Regions from separate parts of the Nocardioides sp. 616 genome, predicted to be linked through region 2. Evidence: predicted binding sites of a transcription regulator. Region 2 holds the regulator's gene; each other region holds the start of a gene.
What was found. The regulator LexA, encoded in region 2, represses DNA repair genes until DNA is damaged. The targets are predictions, from matches to a motif close to TCGAACANNTGTTCGA.
Positions count from the first base shown of each region.

Region 1: C5H89_RS03325 (HNH endonuclease signature motif containing protein) is a predicted target of LexA. The motif match lies at 2,796-2,811, and genes of this name have one in related genera.
Region 3: C5H89_RS00665 (HNH endonuclease signature motif containing protein) is a predicted target of LexA. The motif match lies at 2,407-2,422, and genes of this name have one in related genera.
Region 4: C5H89_RS08475 (HNH endonuclease signature motif containing protein) is a predicted target of LexA. The motif match lies at 1,909-1,924, and genes of this name have one in related genera.

Region 1 is NZ_POAG01000010.1:278,300-282,906, reverse strand. It holds partial or broken gene C5H89_RS03330 (MFS transporter) at 96-1,211, opposite strand; gene C5H89_RS03325 (HNH endonuclease signature motif containing protein) at 1,361-2,782, opposite strand; gene C5H89_RS19460 (M28 family metallopeptidase) at 2,988-4,565, shown strand.
Region 2 is NZ_POAG01000010.1:75,352-79,958, reverse strand. It holds gene C5H89_RS02305 (ATP-dependent DNA helicase) at 1-1,181, shown strand, start outside; gene C5H89_RS02300 (sulfotransferase family 2 domain-containing protein) at 1,175-1,906, opposite strand; gene lexA (transcriptional repressor LexA) at 1,963-2,691, opposite strand; gene C5H89_RS02290 (GNAT family N-acetyltransferase) at 2,784-3,575, opposite strand; gene C5H89_RS02285 (LysM peptidoglycan-binding domain-containing protein) at 3,918-4,298, shown strand; gene C5H89_RS19445 (hypothetical protein) at 4,585-4,607, shown strand, end outside.
Region 3 is NZ_POAG01000002.1:5,552-10,158, reverse strand. It holds gene C5H89_RS00670 (zinc-dependent alcohol dehydrogenase family protein) at 1-976, shown strand, start outside; gene C5H89_RS00665 (HNH endonuclease signature motif containing protein) at 1,017-2,345, opposite strand; gene C5H89_RS00660 (hypothetical protein) at 2,461-2,913, shown strand; gene C5H89_RS00655 (GlsB/YeaQ/YmgE family stress response membrane protein) at 2,923-3,201, opposite strand; gene C5H89_RS00650 (response regulator transcription factor) at 3,305-3,967, shown strand; gene C5H89_RS00645 (type 1 glutamine amidotransferase domain-containing protein) at 4,058-4,607, shown strand, end outside.
Region 4 is NZ_POAG01000017.1:426,109-430,715, forward strand. It holds gene pgl (6-phosphogluconolactonase) at 1-220, shown strand, start outside; gene C5H89_RS08465 (hypothetical protein) at 473-1,267, shown strand; gene C5H89_RS08470 (hypothetical protein) at 1,425-1,775, opposite strand; gene C5H89_RS08475 (HNH endonuclease signature motif containing protein) at 1,968-3,254, shown strand; gene C5H89_RS08480 (oxygenase MpaB family protein) at 3,305-4,051, opposite strand; gene C5H89_RS08485 (RNA polymerase-binding protein RbpA) at 4,224-4,583, opposite strand.

The DNA.
Region 1 (4,607 bases), 200 kb from region 2:
CCCATCGACGCCGCGACGATGATCAGCGCGATCAGCAGCCACCCGGCGACGCCCCAGTGCATGGCCAGGAACATGTAGAGCGCCGGCGCCCAGACCCGGCCCAAGGTGCCGGTGAGCTCCGAGACTCCCTGGTACTCGCCGCGCCGACGCGGGTCCATCAGGTCCGCCTCGAAGGACCAGCTCGCGGCGGACAGGAAGAGCTCGGCTCCGGTCAGCGCCATGTGTCCCAGCAGCAGCAGCACCACGGTGAGCCAGCCCACGGTCTCGTGGGTGGCCACCGTGATGGCGCAGGAGAGGATGAAGAAGGCGGTGGAGACCCGGATGCCGCGCAGTCCGGTGGTGGCGTCCCGGATGCCCCGCGCCGCCGCCATCGGCAAGAAGATGCACATCACCGTGTTGGTGCCCAGCAGCAGTGCCACCAGGACCCGGGGCGCGTCGGTCTGGGCGAGCAGCCAGGCCGGGATGACCAGGTGGAGCAGGACCTGATTGGTCCACAGCACGCCTCCGAAGAAGGTGACGCCCAGCCAGCCCGGGTTCCGCAGCGGACCGGGCCCGGGGACCTTGGTCTTCCGCTCCTCGGGCGTGCGGTCGTCGTGGGAGGCGTTGGGCAGTCGCAGCACGAACGCGCAGTTGACCGCGAAGACGACGGCGGTGAACCAGGGGATGATCCGGATCAGCTGGTTGGACTCCGCGGCCAGCGCGACGCCGCCCACCAGCGCGCCCAGGGTGAAGCCGAGGTTGAGCGCGGAGTACATGTAGGCGCGGGACAGCACCCGCTCCTCCGACGGCAGGACGTCGATCGTGTAGGCGCCGTGCGCGGCGCCGCCGAGCGCCCCGATCACCTCCATGGTGATCGCCATCGCCAGGTAGCCCGCGAAGTTCTCGATGAACGGCCAGACCGCGAAGGTCGCTGCCTGACCGGCGGCGCTCAGTGCCCACATCCGCTTCGGGCCGAACCGGTCGACCAGCTTGCCCATCGGCAGGGCGGCCAGGAAGCTGGCGATCCCGGCCAGGGTGAGCCCCAGGCCCACCTGGGTGAAGCTGAGGCCGACGACCTCGGTGAAGAAGACCAGGGACCCGGTCATGAAGATGCCGTCGCCGAGGGCGTAGAGCAGGTTCTGCACCGCTAGCCGGCCGGCGAGGCGGGAGGGCGGCCGGACGGAGCGGACGAGCCGCCGGGCGGGGGAGGGGGGTGACGACACCGGCAACATCTTGTCCTGGGTGGTTGTCGGTGTCGCGCCATTTTCGGACGTGACCCTGGCCACGCACCCGCAGGCTGGGTGGCGAGGGCCGGCGGCTGGAACCCCTGGGCCACCTCGTAACGATGCAGACGCAGGCGGTTCCTCGGGTCGCCGCATGCCTACCTGCGGCACCTGGTCGACTGAGCGAGGGCTGACCGACCGGATCTGGCTGGTTCGGGTCCGGCTGAGCTGGGTCTGGGCGTCACGTCGAGGGTTCCGGCGTGGTCTCGGAGGAACTGCTGCCCGTAGGGGTCGGACCACAGCCAGGTGCCGGTGTCCAGAGTGGTGTATCGCCACCCGGCGTGAGTCTTGAGCCGGTGGTGCCGTCGGCACAACGGGGCCAGGTTGCAGTCACATGTGGGACCACCGGCACCGTGCGGCACCACGTGGTCGTGGTCGCAGTGACGGGAGGGGCGGGTGCACCAGGGAAAGACGCACGTCCCGGTGAGTAGGTCCACCCGGTCCTTGGTGCGCAGCGGGATCTCGTAGCGGTCGGTCTCGGTGTGGTCGGCCAGGTCGATCACCGGCAGCACCCGCAGGTGGCTGTCGCTCCGGCCGCACCACTCGCGGATCGTCTGCTCCAGCTCGGCCCGCCCGAGGGTGCCGTTGCGGCCCACCGGGTCGCGCCCGGCCACGTGGTCGGGCGTGAGGTGCAGGACCAGCCGGACCTGCTTGCGCGGCTTGGGCGCACGGGCGCCGTGGAGCAGCGCCAGGGCCTGGGCGGGGTCCGCCACCACCCCCACCGCCCGTGCTCGGCGGACGTCCAGCGAGTCGGCGGGACGGCCCGCCGCGGCGTCCAGGGTCGCCAGCGCTGCGGCGACGTCGGAGAGTGTGCGGTCGAAGTCGTGCAGGTCCTTCCAGTCGGCGCGCAGGGACATCTCGGCGATCGCGGAGTCGTTGATCGACCCCTCGTGCAGGCGGGCGTAGCGGGCGTCCAGTGCGTCGAGCTGCTCCTGCTCCCGCTCCTCGGGGTGCAGGCGCAGCATCGCCTCGTCGATGAGCCGGTCGAGCACGGTGACCCCGATGCGGTGGGCGACCGGCGCGAGGTTGGCGTCCAGCCAGTCGGAGACGTCGCGGGGGCGACCGACCAAGGCCTTGGCGATCCGACGGGCGCGCCAGGCCTCGACCTGGCAGCTCAGCACGCGCTGCCACAGCATCGGCATCCGGTGGCGGACGATGAGTGCGTCGCGGATCAGCAGGTCGGCTGCGAGCGTCGTACGCCCCAGGGCCGCGCCCAGGGGTGCGGCCGCCGACCACGACCAACCGGGAATGAGTCCACTCCCGAGGCCGTGCGGGTCCTCGGGGCAGGGACCGGCGCACCCGCCGCCGTAGTCGCCCCGAGACGGGTCGTCGCTCTCGCACCCCGCGGCGCACGGGCCCGGGGTGCCCGTGCCTTGATCCGGATGGGCGTCGGCCCACTCTGCGGCCAGCACGAAGGTCTCCATCTCGGCGCGGCACGAGACCTCGCGCAGCCGACGCACGCGATCGATCATCTCGGCGCTCGTCTCGGTGCTCGTCTCGGTCTCCTGCAGTGCCGTCATGCTTCCATCATCTTCGAACATGTGTTCGATGCGCAAGGGTCTGCGTGGGTCCTGTGGACGACGAGAGGCGCGCCCCTCGTTTCGGGTAAACGGACGCTGAGGTGCGGATTGCGGACGCTCCGCTCTTGTCACCTCCGCGACCGCAACGTCAGGATGCGGTACGGCCGGAAGGCCTGCGGCCGCCCTCTCGGAAAGGGTCATCGAAGTGAACCGTCCCATCCCTGCCGCGCACTCGATGCGCACGCCAGCCATCGCTGTCGGTGCCCTGCTCCTGGCGAGCACCGCCCTCACTGCACCCGCCTGGGCCGAAGACCCGGCGCGTGGACCAGGTGCGAAGGAGCACCCGCACGGACACCACAAGGGCCACCACAAGGGCCACCACAAGGGCCACCCCAAGGGCCATCAACACGGACCCAAGGTCACCTCCGAGAGCCTGCGGCGCGCCGTCACCGTGCGCGGCGTGATGAACCACCTGAGGGCCTTCCAGGCGATCGCCGATGAGAACGACGGCACCCGGTCCTCCGGCACGCCGGGCTACCGGGCCTCGGTGCGCTACGTGGTCGGCAAGCTGCGCAGCGCCGGCTACCGCCCCGAGGTCCAGCAGTTCGACTTCCCCTACTTCGAGCAGCTCGGCCCCTCGGTGCTGCAGCAGGTCACGCCCACCCCGACGACGTACGTCGAGGACACCGACTACTCGCTGATGACCTACTCCGGGAACGGCGACGTCACGGCCCCGGTCCAGGCCGTCGACCTCAACCTCGGCGACCTCGCGGGCTCCACCAGCGGCTGCGAGGCCAGCGACTTCGCGGGCTTCACCGCCGGCAACATCGCGCTCGTGCGCCGGGGGAGCTGCACCTTCGGGGTCAAGGTCGCCAATGCCGAGGCCGCAGGCGCGGTGGGCGCGATCGTGATGAACACCGGGCTGCCCGGCGCCACCGACCCCTTCGCCGGCACCTTGGGCGAGCCGGCCGGCATCCCCGCCGTCGGCGCCTCGTTCGCCCTGGGCCAGGCGCTGGCCCAGGCCGGGGCGGTCACGGTGCGGCTCGCGGCGGACACCGCCTCGGAGATCCGGCAGACCTGGAACGTGACCGCGGAGACCAGGCACGGTCGCGACGACAACGTGGTGATGGCCGGCGCGCACCTGGACAGCGTCGTGGACGGCCCCGGCATCAACGACAACGGCAGCGGCAGCGCAGCCCTGCTGGAGGTCGCGCTCAAGATGGCGAAGGCCAAGACGCGCAACACCGTCCGCTTCGCCTGGTGGGGGGCGGAGGAGTTCAGCCTGCTCGGCTCCGAGCACTACGTCGCCGACCTGGTCGCCAACGACCCGGACCGGCTGGCCGAGATCGCGCTCTACCTCAACTTCGACATGATCGCCTCGCCCAACTACGTGCTGGGCGTCTACGACGGTGACGCCTCCGACTTCGAGGCGGATCCGCCGGAGGGGTCGGCGCAGATCGAGGAGGTCTTCACCGACTACTTCGCCAGCGTCGGGCTCCCGTCCGTGCCCTCGGAGTTCAGCGGCCGCAGCGACTACGGCCCGTTCATCGCCCAGGACATCCCTGCCGGTGGGCTGTTCACCGGGGCGGAGGGGGTCAAGACCGCGGCGGAGGCCGCATTGTTCGGCGGGACCGCCGGGGTGGCGTACGACGAGTGCTACCACCAGGCGTGCGACGACCTGGACAACGTGAGCCGGGCGGCGCTGGACGCCAACTCCGACGCCATCGCCCACGCCGTCATCACCTACGCCCGGAGCACCTACCAGGTGAACGGGCAGCGCTGAGGGCGGGCGGTAACGTGCGGGGGTGAGCCTCCTCCGCCCGTC
Region 2 (4,607 bases):
GGGGCGGCGCCAACAGTCCCGCCGACGACCTGGCGGACGCGGCGGACGCGCTGGCGGACGCGCTGGCGATGACGCCCCCGGGCCGGATCGACCAGCGCACCGACCAGCTCTCCGACGCCCTGGTGCTGGTGCGCGACGCGGCGCGGGCCCTGGCCTCGGCCTTCGGCAAGGAGGAGGGCGGCGACGTGGACGCTGCCCGCACGCAGGCCAAGGGCATGGCCCAGGAGGTCTTCGCGACCGCCGAGCGGATGGCGGCGGGCAAGGACTCCGACGTGATGTGGCTCAACGAGGCGCGGGACCGGATCCCCGCTCGGCTGGCGATCGCGCCGCTGCAGGTGTGGGGCCAGATGCGGGACCGGCTGCTGACCGACAAGACCGTGGTCTTCACCTCGGCCACGCTGATGCTGGGGGGCGACTTCAACACGGTCGCCGGCAGCGTCGGGCTCAAGCCGTCCGAGCGGATCGACACCGGTGCGCCCGAGGTCGAGGCCGACGGCGCCCTGCCGTGGCAGGGTCTCGACGTGGGGTCGCCGTTCGACTATGGCCGCCAGGGCATCCTGTACGTCGCCCGCCACCTGCCGCCGCCGGGACGCGACGGGCTGGGCAAGGCCCAGCTCGACGAGATCGTGGAGCTGATCGACGCAGCCGAGGGGCGCACGCTGGGCTTGTTCTCCTCACGGCGGGCCGCCGAGACCGCCGCCGAGGCGGTGCGCGAGCGGCTGCCGCACCTGACCACCCTGGCCCAGGGCGAGGCGCAGCTGCCGGAGCTGGCGCGACAGTTCGTCGAGGACCCGCACACGATCCTCTTCGGCACTCTCAGCCTCTGGCAGGGCCTCGACGTGCCCGGGGAGACCTGCCAGCTGGTGCTGATCGACCGCATCCCGTTCCCGCGGCCCGACGACCCACTGATGAGTGCTCGGCAGCGCGCGGCAGACAAGGCCGGGGGCAACGGGTTCATGCAGGTCGCGGCGACCCACGCCGCACTGCTGCTGGCCCAGGGTGCGGGGCGGCTGATCCGCACCACCACCGACCGCGGCGTGGTCGCGGTGCTGGACCCCCGGTTGGCCACCGCGCGGTACGGCGGCTTCCTCAAGGCGAGCCTGCCGCCGATGTGGACCACGACCGACCCGCAGGTGGTGCGCAAGGCGCTGACCCGGCTGGCCGGCGACTCAGCTCAGTAGCCGAGGATCTGGTAGTCCCGCCGGTACATCGTCTCGACCAGGCTCCGCAGCGAGTCGGAGACCTCGCGGGTGCTGCCAGGGGAGCCGGTCTGGTTCTGGGCCACCGTCGGCACCGCCGGTGCGCCGATGCGGCGGCAGACCTCGGCGAAGTCCTCGTCGAAGGTCTCCAGTCGTCCCACGAAGTCGACCTGGCTGAGGTCGATGAGCCGGGTCTGCAGCGCGAGGTGCTGGTCGGTGCCCGGCACCTGGCCGAGGTCCTGGGCGGCCACCCAGCGGGCGAACTCCTCGACGTCCTGCATCTTGCGGTGCGTGGCCTCGTCGAAGTGGAAGTAGTTCATGTCCACGACCTTGTTGTGCCAGGCCGAGACGAACCGGTCCAACGGGTCGCGGACGAAGGCGAACTTGAAGTAGTCCCCGAACACGTCGATGGGGTAGCGGATCCGCATCGCGTGGTCCACGTCCAGGGGCACCTCATGGGTGGTGAAGTGGTGGCGGATCGTGCGGGTGGCGACCTTGGCCACCCGGAACCAGATGAACCGGTGCTGATGGCCGATGGTGAGGTTGTAGCTCAACGGGGAGAGGCGACTGGACGCGCCGCTGTGGCGGTCCAGCTCCTTGAGGAGGGCCTGGCTCTCGTCGGTCAGCTTGAACCGGTCGTCAGGCTTGGTGCGGAACTGCTCGGAGGAGAGGGCGGCGGGTTCGGCATCTCGTCGGCTTCGTCGCACCGCCGTGAGATTACACGACCCGCCGCCTCGTCTCCGGAGTGGCGACGACCCCTTGCTCAGACGCGGCGCAGGACCGCGGTGACCTTGCCCAGGATGGTGGCGTGGGTCCCGTCGATCGGCTCGTAGGCGTCGTTGTGGGGGAGCAGCCAGACCTGGCCGTCCTTGCGCTGGAACGTCTTGACCGTGGCCTCACCGTCGATCATGGCGGCGACGATCTCGCCGTTGGAGGCTTCGGGCTGCTGCCGGATCACGACGTAGTCGCCGTTGCAGATCGCGGCGTCGATCATCGAGTCACCGGAGACCTCGAGGAGGAACAGCGTGCCGTCGCCCACCAGCTGCTGCGGGAGCGGGAAGACGTCCTCGACGCGCTCCTCGGCCAGGATCGGACCACCGGCGGCGATCCGACCGACGACCGGCACGTAGCGGGCGGCCGGCGCGGCGTCGCCGACACCGGTGGGGTCGAAGATCGTCTCCTCATCGCTGCTCATGGCGCGACGGGCCGCCATCACCTCGGGCAGGAACACCTCGAGCGCCCGGGGCCGGTTGGGGTCGCGCTTGAGGAAGCCCTTCTCCTCCAGCACCTTGAGCTGGTGGGCCACGCTGCTGGAGCTGGTGAGGCCGACCGCTTGGCCGATCTCGCGCATGCTCGGCGGGTACCCACGCTGCTCGATCGCGTCCTTGATGGTGGAGAGCACCCGCTGTTGCCGCGGGGTGAGGCCGGTGGCGTCGGGAGGGCCGTCGGGCAGGGCCACAACCTTGCCCTTGGTCTCGCGCGGGTTGGCCATCCGGTGTCCTCCTGGTGTGGTGCGATCTCGGTGGTCTCACCGTAGTCGTCGCCGGACCGGAGTTCAAACATGTGTTCGAACGGCGTGTTGCCTCAGGTCTGCGGGTGCCACTCCCAGGTCACCACGTTGAACTTGGTGCGGAAGCCCAGGTCGACGTACACCTGGTAGCCCTCGTCGTTGGCGAGCACCGTGGCGGTCCGGGCCTCGGTGTGCGCGGCGCGGTTGAGCATGGTGGCGCACAGGGCCTTCGCGACGCCCCGGCCCCGGGCGTGCTCGCTGGTGCTGACGTTGGCCAGCATCACGCTGGTGCCGCGGCGGTGCATGGTGCTGGCGCCCAGCGGTTCGCCGGTGACCAGGCTCCGGGCGATGAAGAACTGGGTGTCGGCAGGGTCGAGGGTGTCGAGGAACTGCAGGTGCTCGGCCTCAGTGCCTCGGGGTAGGCCGAAGCCGGAGAACAGGATGGAGCTGACAGGTTCGAGGTGGTCGGGCCAGGCGACGTCGATGTAGACGTCGTCCGGGGTCCCGGGATCGACGGTCTCCTGCAGCGCGAGGTGCATCGCCGGGTTCTCGCGAGGCACCATCCCGGCCTGCGCCAGGGTCGCCTCCAGCGCAGGGGTGGTCGTCTTGGGGGTGGTGACCCACCGGAACGGGAGTCCGCGCTCGAGGTAGGGGCCCAGGAGTGCCGGGACGCGGGTCGGCACGTCACGCGCCGAGATGCGCGCGTGCGTGATCACGTTGCCCGCCGGAAGAGGCAGGTGCGACCAGTACAGGATCGCGTCCGGCTCGTGAGTGGTCTGGAAGACGGGGGAGAGGGACATGGCCTGTTGGAGAGCTTCGAGGTCTGCCTCGATGATCGCCATCGGCGTGGTCAGCGTGTCTCGCATGCGGGAGACGCTAGGGGGGCCGCCTAGACAGTTGCATGCCTCAAACTGATGACATCGGCGTAATCGCTAGGCAATGTCGGGTTTCGTGGTGCATTTTCCTCCCTTTCGCGGAGGATCCGCGCTCAGCGCGTAAGGACCGGCGAACCTCGCAGCCGCGACACGGTCGAACACTTGTTCGCACAGATGCTTGATTCATTCGAACATGTGCTCTAACTTCGTACATGTGTTCGATCGAACGTCTGATCGACTCCTCGCAGTCCGCAGATCAGGACTGTCGGCGGAGACCACTAGACATGAGATCAACACAAGCCAACCGGCTGACCACTTCCCCCGGAGGTCCCCATGAGCACCATGACGCTGAACCCCACCCGCGAGCTTCGCTTCGGTCGTGACCTGCCTGTGGCGGCCCGTCCTGGGTCGGGGTCCTCGAGCGTGCGCCTGACGCGTCGTGGGCGAGTGGTCGTGGTGGCCGCGATCCTGCTGACCGTGCTGGTCCTCGGGGTCTTCTTCGGTTCCCGCTCGGTCGCGACGGACGAGGCTGGTTCGCCGGCACCCACCGAGGTCGTGATGGTGGGCCAGGGGGACACCCTGTGGGGGATCGCGTCGGAGATTGCCGCCGACGGCGACGTGCCCAGCGTGATGTCGGAGATCAAGCGGTTGAACGCGCTCGACTCCGGGATGCTGACCCTGGGTCAGAAGCTGCGCATCCCGCTCGCTGACTGACCGTGCTGCGCGCCCGCGCAGCCCCATGGATCCACAACTGAATAGCTTCCATCGCTCGCTTCGACCCCGAGCGGTGGATAGGGGAAGACGAGGGGCGGGCTCACGTGCTGAGCCCGCCCCTTGAATTCGCTACCTGCGGGAGATCCGCCGTCTACCCGGCGGGCGAGGCGCGGCCGGTTTCGGCGGCTCCGCAGTCATCTCGATGGTGTCGGTCGGGGTCGTCGCAGGGTCGCTCGGTGCCGGCGTGTTCGGCGAGGAGCTGAAGCCGAGTGCTGACGAGAGGCGAGTGGCGAGCATCAGACCCACGAA
Region 3 (4,607 bases), on a different contig from region 2:
CCGTCCGGACCCGGTGCTCGAGCAGCCGACCGACGCGATCATCCGGCTGAGCGCCACCTGCGTCTGCGGGTCGGACCTGTGGCCCTACCGGGGCATCGACCGGTCCGGGCCACCCGCCCCGATGGGCCACGAGTACGTCGGCATCGTGGAGGCGGTCGGCGACCAGGTGGAGACCATCAAGCCCGGTCAGTTCGTGATCGGATCGTTCTTCGCCTCCGACAACACCTGTGAGATCTGCCGGGCGGGCTACCAGTCCCGTTGCGTGCGCGCGGAGCCCGTGGGCGCGGTCGGCACCCAAGCCGAGCTCGCCCGGATCCCCCTCGCCGACGGCACCCTGGTGGCCACGCCCGAGGTGCCGGCCGACGACCTGCTGCCCAGCCTGCTGGCCGCCTCCGACGTGCTAGGCACCGGATGGTTCGCCGCCAGTGCCGCAGAGGTCGGCCCCGGCAAGACGGTGGCCGTGGTCGGTGACGGGGCGGTCGGGCTGCTGGGTGTGCTGGCCGCCAAGCAGCTGGGCGCGGAGCGGATCATCGCCATGTCGCGCCACGAGTCCCGTCAACAGCTCGCTCGGGAGTTCGGCGCCACCGACGTCGTCGTCGAGCGCGGCGACGACGGCGTCGCCCGGGTCAAGGAGCTCACCGGGGGCCTCGGGGCCCACTCGGCCATCGAGGCGGTCGGCACCCAGGAGTCGATGATGCAGGCCATCCGGTCCACCCGGCCGGGAGGCCACGTCGGCTACGTGGGGGTCTCCCATGACGTCGCGCTGCCCGGGGAAGAGCTGTTCTTCGCAGAAGTCCACCTGCATGGCGGGCCGGCGCCGGTACGCCGGTTCCTGCCGGAACTGATCGACCTGATCTGGAACCGTCGGATCGACCCCGGCAAGGTCTTCGACCTCGAGCTGCCTCTCGAGGACGCTGCCGAGGGCTACCGCGCGATGGACGAGCGGCGCGCCATCAAGGTCCTGCTCAGGCCCTGACCCTCCCGCGCCGTAGGCTCCTGTCGAGCTGCGGCGGCTCCTACCGCCTCCGGTGGAACCGCCATTCGCCTGAGGAGTGCTGTCGCAGGTCCCACGCCGGATCGTGGGCCTTGCGATGGTGGAACCCGCAGAGCGGAAGCCCGTTGTCCAGGTCCGTGGCCCCGCCGCGACCCCAGGAGAGCTGGTGATGGTGGATCTCGCACCAGGCGAAGGGCCGTTCGCACCCTGACGCGGCGCACGTCTCGTGGCTCAGGGACAGTGCCCGGCGTTGGGTCGCGGAGTGGAGTCGTCGTTCCCGGCCCAGGTCCAGCGGCTCCGAGGCGCCGCCCAGGACGGCCGGGACCAGGCCGGCCTCGCAGGCCATCCGTCGGGCCTCCCCGGCAGTGATCCGGACCCCGCTGTCCAGGCGGGCCGCGCCGATCCCGGTCAGCAGTGCGTCGAGGTCCAGCGTCACCAGGACCGTGGCCTGCGACGGAGACAGGCCGGTGGTGGGCAGGTGCTCGATCAGCTCGCAGAACCCCTGCCCGCGGGTCTCCAGGTAGGACTGGGACTGCGGGGCGGAGGGATCGATCGTGCTGGACGTGGTCCCGTCCGCGGCGCGCTTCAACCCGAGCCGGCGAGGGCTGGTCAGGTGTGCCAGCACGGTCTCCAGGAGGTTGCCGTGCAGCTCCGGGATACGGAACTTCCCCGACCAGGTGCCGTCGCCGTTCTCATGCAGGGACAGGAAGGTCTCCGCGTCCGCACCCGCCTTCTCCCGGGTCAGCATCTTGAGCTCGTGCTCGTCGGCCAGGGTCCGGTCGATCGGGTCGAACATCCGACGGGCGGCCTGACGGAGCCGTTTGGCGTTCATCGGCCGCCCGGAGCGGGTCGACGCTCCGGTCGCCTTGCCCACCAGCAGCTCCTCGGCGGCAGCGAGCTGCTCGGGAGTGGCCCGGTCGGGCGCCGCCTCGGCGGCGTCCACGATCACCCGTACCTGGTCGACCCGCAACCGGCCGGCCGCGAAGGCCTCGCGAGTCGCCGCGTACGTCGAGCCCAGCAGCCGGCCCAGCCTCAGGCCCGACGCCTGCGAGGCCCGGGTCGAGCCCAGCAGCCCGGCGAGCCAGGCGTCGGTCCCGGTGGCCGCACCGCCCAGGTCGGGGTCCTCGGCGACCTGCCGGGCCTCGGCCTCGGACGACAGGCGCAGCCGTAGCGCGGTGGCTGCGGACTCCAGCTCCCCGACGCGCTGCAAGGCCTCGGCCAGGTCGGTGGAACCCACCGCGTCCACGGGGACCGCACCCGCTCCGCGGACCGCCTCCTGGGCGGCCGAGACCAGCATCGTCACCCGGGACGTCATGTCCCGGGGCGAGGAGTCCAGCTGGCTGACCGACATAGGACAAGCCAATCGCCCACCCCCGACAGTTCTGCCCGCAAAGAGCCGTCCATCCCAGAGTCTGGACAAGTGTTCGAAAAGAGGCAGGAGTGGTCGCTGTGACATCGTGGGAGCCGTGCCGTCCTCCACTCCAGCGCTCACCCGAGAGACGTTGGGTGCCTGGCTGATCAAGACTCGTCCGGACTCCACCTCCGTGGGCGACCTGCGGCCCAGCGGGCTCGCCGCCGTCACCACCAGGTGTGTGCGCAGGTCCTACCGGACAGAGCTGATCGAGTCGGACCAGCCGGTGCTCCTGTGGGTGAGCGGGAGCGACCGGCAGCACCCGCCGGGCATCCACGCCGTGGGCCGGACGACGGGAGCAGCCGTGGTCGACCGCGACGGTCAGCTGGTGATGCCGGTCGAGCTCGAGCCGCTCTCACGTCCCGTCCCCAGGGCGGAGCTGCTCGCCCACCCCGTGCTCTCGCAGCTCGAGGTGCTCCGGATGTCGGCCGGCAGCAACCCGTCCTTCCTGACGCATCGGCACCTGGACGAGCTGCGGCACGGCTGGCCCCAGACGAAGGCGCTCTGAGACAGCTGCTCAGACGTGGGCCCCGTTGCGGCGCTGCGACCACTGCCAGATCAGCAGGGCAATGACGGCGCCGATGATCGAGCCGATGATGCCCGCCGGCTGGAAGAGGCCGTCGTCTGCGTCCTTGCCGAACAACAGGTAGCCGAGCAGCCCGCCGACCAACGAGCCGACGATGCCGAGCACGATGGTCGCGACGATGGAGAGGTCTTGACGACCGGGCACGAGGAGTCGGGCAACGAAGCCGGCGATGGCGCCGACGATGAGGATGGTGAGGATGAGTCCGAGCATGAGTCTGCCTTTCTTCGAGAGGCCGACCGGTGCGTCCTCTGTCCACTACGAGACCACCCCTAGGAGGGGTGTGGCACACCCCTAGGTGGGTTAGCGTGCGGTGGTGAGCAATGGAGGTCGCCCCATCCAGATCGCCCTGGTGGACGACTACGACGTCGTGGTCATGGGGGTCGCCAACATGCTCGAGCCGTACCGCGACCGGGTCGTGGTGGCCGAGCTGGACACGAACCAGCCCGTCGAGGACGGCGTCGACATCGCGCTGTACGACTCTTTCGCCCAGCCAGAGTCAGATCGCGCGGAGATCAAGACCCTCATCGACAACCCACGCGCTCGACGAGTCGTGGTCTACACCTGGAACTTCCACCCAGACCTCCTCGCGACAGCCCGTGATCTGGGTGTGCACGGCTACCTGTCCAAGGCACTCACCGCCCGAGAGCTGGTCACCGCCCTCGAGTCCGTGCACGCGGGCGAGATCGTGGTCAGCCCTTCGTCGGCCACGGTCCGCACCCAGGGTGGTGACTGGCCCGGCCGCGGCGAGGGGCTGACCGATCGGGAGGCGGAGATCCTCGCCCTCATCACCCAGGGCAAGAACAACGCCGAGATCGCAGCGTTGACCTACCTCAGTCCCAACACGGTCAAGTCCTACATCCGCGGGCTCTACCGCAAGATCGACGTCGAGAGCCGGACTCAAGCAGTTCTCTGGGGTGTGCGCCACGGGTTCTTGCCCGACAAGCGTCGGATCGAGCACTGGCGAGGCGGCCCCTGACCGAGGACTCCTGGCGACCTCACCACTGCGTGGGTAGCGTCGTGAAGGGGGGCCGGACGGCCCCCCGCCGCTGCCTCGAGGAGTATCGACGTGCCGAAGATCCTGTTCGTCCTGACCGGCTCCGACCACTGGACCCTCAAGGACGGGACCAAGCACCCCACCGGCTTCTGGGCCGAGGAGCTGCTCGCGCCCCTGGAGGTCTTCGCTGACGCCGGGATCGACGTCGACTTCGCCAGCCCGCAGGGCAAGACGCCCGTCGTGGACGAGGGCAGTCTCGCCCCTGACGCCATCGGCGAGGAGGAGTCGGTGAAGCAGCGCGAGGCTCTCCAGGCACTCGCAGGTCGACTCGAGTCACCTCTGGTGCTCGCCGATGTCGACCTCGACACCTACGACGCCGTCTTCGTGCCCGGCGGCCACGGCCCGATGGAGGACCTCGCTGTCAGCGACGACCTGGGCCGCATCCTGGTGACGATGCTCGACGGCGGAAAGGTCGTCTCCTCGGTCTGCCACGGCCCGGCCGGTCTCCTGCCGGCCACGCGCACCGACGGATCCTGGCTCTTCGCCGGGCGCAACCTGACAGCCTTCACCGACGTGGAGGAAGAGCAGGCCGGGCTCGCCGACAAGGCGCCCTGGTTGTTGG
Region 4 (4,607 bases), on a different contig from region 2:
CCCCAAACCACCACCGGATCGCGTCTCCCTGACGCTCCCAGCCCTGTGCCGCACCAGCGAGGTGTGGTTCCTGGTCTCCGGGCACGAGAAGGCCGACGCCGTGGCCAGCGCGGTCGCCGGTCTCTCCCCCGGCTCGGCTGGGAGCCCCGCGGCGCGGGTGCACGGACGCGAGGCGACCATCTGGTTCCTTGACAGCTCTGCCGCCTCACGACTCGAGTAGGACCTCGGTCGGGGTCGCCCAGCGTGGAAGTACGCCCTGCTGCACCTCACCGGCGGCCGGCTCACCTCGGCGCAGTCGGTCAACCGGGGCGCCGACTTCCTGGCGGTCCGCCGGGCGCTGACAGACGGCCGGACGACGGTCGACCTGGCCGTGGCCGCGGACGTCGGACGGCCGCTCAAGGACGCGCTGAGCTGACGGAGCATGACTATGGTGGCGCGCAACGACCGTGCCACCGAGGGAATGAGCAACACCATGACTCGCACGCTGCTCCTGCTCCTCGCCGCACTGGGGGTGATCGCCGCGATCGGGATCCCGCTGGCGGTGCAGGCGTGGGACGAGGAGGACGCCGACCCCACCTCGGTCGGTCGCACGCGGGACACGCGGCCCGTGAGTGAGCCCACGCCGCCCGTCGCTGAGCCCACGCCGGTCGAGGAGCCGCCCTCGACGGAGCCGTCCGGGGCCGGTGACGCGATCCCGTTCGGGCGGTTCCCGCTCGACCTGGGGTGGGCGGAGATCCATGGCCAGGACATCATCGACGGCCCCTCTTTCGAGAAAGGCGGGTCGCGCGTCTTCATGCCGGAGGGCCACTGCCGTGAGGGGGTGCTGTACCGGTCCGGATTCCAGGACCAGCTGGCCACCCACGTCTGGGGCACCGACGAGGTCAGTCGCACCCGTCAGATCCTGGGCTTCGAGAGCGCCGATGCCGCGCGGGCGACCATCCGGGCACTGCGTGACGCGGTCGCGAGCTGCGCCGTCTTCCACGACGCGTACACCGACAAGTTCACCTACACCGCGGAGGTCTTCGAGTCGATCGACGAGTCGAACGCCCGCGCCGGGACCGGGACGTTCACCTTCGCCTACACCGCGAGCGGGTCGGACGTGGACCACCCGTTCGGCGTGCTGTACCAGTTCGCGGTCGTCGACGACATCTTCTACGGCAGCAATCAGTACGGCCCCTGGACGGCGGACATGGCCGGCGACGCCGTCACCATCTTGGACCGGGAGAACGCCGCACTCATCCCGCTCCTGTCCCGCCTCCAGCGGTAGGACGCCGCGCTCCGAGCCGCCCCCGGCGCCGAGCAGGCCCGGTGACCCGTCACCCTACCTTTGAGGAGATCCTCAAGGCACTCGAACAGGTGCCCACCATCGCAGTTAGGACGAGATGCTGGCCTCGTCGACACAGTCTGCCTACGAGGGTCGTCGGCTACGGCTGGAAGATGCCGGTCTCGTGCTCTGGATCGAACGCACGCACTCCGAGCCTGTCCAGCAGCCGACGAACCCATGCGTCAGCGGCCCCCTTGTCGGCCGCTCGCACGTGCAGGGCGAACGACATCAACGGCGACTCGTCCTTCGCATTCACTTCGACATCGACGCCCGGCAGTGCCACCAGCATCCACTCGGGGTCGGTGGTATCGGCCCCCGGGGCGAGCTCGCGCACAGCAGCAACCACCTCCGCGTGGTCGAGCGGAAGCGGCTGGGCCCGCCAGTCGTCCGCGATTTCATCGACGCGCGAGATGCCTTCGGGGATGTCCTGAACGAAGATGTCGCGGCTCACGCGACGGATTCTCCCATCGGCGTGCCACGAAATGGCCCTCATGCGCTGGGCCGGTACTTGAAAGCTGCGCCGACCGGCCATCGGGACCCGCTTCGACTCGAAGTCGAGCGTGACGTATCCACGCTGGGCGATGTAGGACATGTGTTCGAATAGAAGCTCAGAAGTGTCGGGGGTCGCCTCTAGATTTACCGTATGACCTGGTCCCCGACCCCCACCGCACACCCGGTGCTGGGCTGCGCTGCCACGATCATCACCGCCGTGCATTCCGTCAGCGGGGTGGACCCGGGTTACATGAGCGCCGGGGACAAGGAACAAGCCCTGCTCGATCTCGCCCGCGCCCGGGACCTCGTCGAAGTCCTCTGGCTCCGGGTCATCGACTCCGCCGCCGATGTTGCCGAGGACACCGGCGCCAAGGACGTGGCCGCATGGCTGGCCGCCAACACCAACCTCGACCGCGGTGTCGCCGCCGGGGCGCAACACCTCGCCCGATCCCTGGAACGGGACTGGTTGAGCACCGGGACCGCAGTCCACGCCGGCGCCGTGACGATCGCCCAAGCCGAAGTGATCACCCGCTGCCTGGACGACCTCACCGCCGTGGGCCGCGACCACCCCGACTGCGCAGTCACCCCCGAGATCCTGGCCCAGGCCGAGACCAGGCTGATCGACCTAGCGGCCAACCACACCCCGGGCGAGCTCCGCCGCCTCGGGGAGAAGATCCTTACCGTCATCGCCCCCGACCTCGCCGAAGAAGCCGAACGCCGCCAGCTCGAAGCCGCCGAACGACGCGCCTCGGCCGCGACCCGGCTGACCATGCGACGCCGCGGCGACGGGTCCACCGACCTCTCCGCCCGAATCCCCGACGCCCTCGCCGGCCGACTCAAGACCTACCTCGACGCCTTCACCTCACCCCGCACCGGGCAAGGCCCCCGCGCCGGCATCATCGACGCCGCGACCGGCACCAAGACCCCCTTCGACCGCCTCCAAGGCCAAGCGTTTTGCGCCCTCATCGAATGCCTACCCACCGACCTGATGCCCCTGCACGGCGGATCCGCGACGTCGGTGGTCATCACCATCGACTTCGACAAGCTTCGCGCCGGCCTCGGCGAAGGCACCACCCTCGACGGCACGCGGATCACCGCCGAAAACGTCCGCCGACTGGCGTGCACCGCCAACCTGATCCCCGCGATCCTCGGCACCAAGTCCGAGATCCTGGACCTAGGCCGGTCCAGCCGGCTGTTCAGCAGAGCCCAACGCCTCAAAGAGGCCCTGAACCACCCCACCTGCCGCGCCCACGGCTGCTCCGTCCCCGCCACCTTCTGCGAAGCCCACCACTGGCGCACCCCCTGGTCCCAAGGCGGCACCACCAACGCCGACGAGCTCAAGCTCCTCTGCCCCTGGCACCACCACCGCACCCACGACACCACCTACCTCACCAAACACCACCCCGACGGGTCCGTGAGGTTCCACAAGAGGCGGTAGGTCGACAAGACCCCCGGTGTCGCGTCACCCAGCCAGGACGGGTCCGCTCACTAGGCGGCTGCCCTGTCGCGCGTAAGCTCCCGGGCCTTGGCGTGCCCCGACGTCAGCGCCCAGCGAACAACCCCCGTCGAGGCGTGCCCAAGTCCTCGGGCCACGGTCCGGTCGAGCCAGGGCCTGTTCGCCAGGCCCAGGGGCTCGCGGCTCCACTCGGGAAGCAGACCCACGGCCGCGGTGCGCAGCATGGCGTAGCCAGGGCGGGCGGCAGCGGGCAGAGCCGGGTTCCACAGCACGTCGTGTACCGCCTCGCGCGCGGCGGGGGTGCTGCGCAGCTCCGGGCGGTAGGCCTCGAGCACACCCCTGAGGGAGGCGACGTCGCCCGGCGGCTCCACCACTCCCAGACGGGCCGCCACCAGCCCCGCCTGGGCGACGTACTCGTCCTGCTCGTCCGGGTCCAGCGGACGGTCGCCGTAGGCCTGGTGGGCTGCCAGGAAGCTGTCGATCTCGGCGGCGTGCACCCAGGCGAGCAGGTGCGGGTCGCTCGCGACGTACGGCGTGCCGTCCGGAGTGGTCCCGCGGACGTGCTCGTGGATGCGTCGCACCAGGGCGACCGCGCTCTCCGCCTGGTCCACCGGACCGAAGGTGGTGACCGCCAGGAACTCCGAGGTGCGGGCCAGCCGCCCCCACAGGTCACCACGGAAGCCGGAGTGCTCCGAGACAGCCTGCATCGCGACCGGGTGCATCGTCTGCAGGACGACGGCGCGGATGCCGCCCACGAACATCGAGGCGTCCCCGTGCACCCGGGCGACGGGGCTCCCCGGAGGGAACCAGCGGGGCCCGGGCGTGCCATGGATACGCTCGCGCTGCGAAGGTCCATCTGGACCGGCGACACGAGCGAAGACGAAGTCGCCGAACTGGTCACGTATGTGTCGCATCACCCGAACCTAGCCGAGTCGCGCAACGCAGCGGCGCCTAGAAGACGATGTCGCCGGCCTTGCGCCGGCTCCTCAGCAGCTGGATGGCCTCGTCGAGGATGCTGGCGGCCTCCGCGTCGGAACGGCGTTCCTTCACGTAGGCCAGATGGGTCTTGTAGGGCTCGATCTTCGGCGCCGGGGGCGGGTTCTCCGAGTCCAGGTTGGCGGGCAGCCCGCACTTGGGGCAGTCCCAGGTCTCGGGGACCACCGCCTCGATCGCGAAGGTCACCACCGACCGGTGTGCGTGCGAGCAGTAGTAGGTCACCGCCTGACGCGGCGCCGCCTCTCCCCGCTCGGCCTCTCCCATTGGTCCAGCTCCGACCCGACTCCCTCGGATCGCATTCCCTCCACCAGCCACTTCTATCCCTCCCAGAAAAGAAAT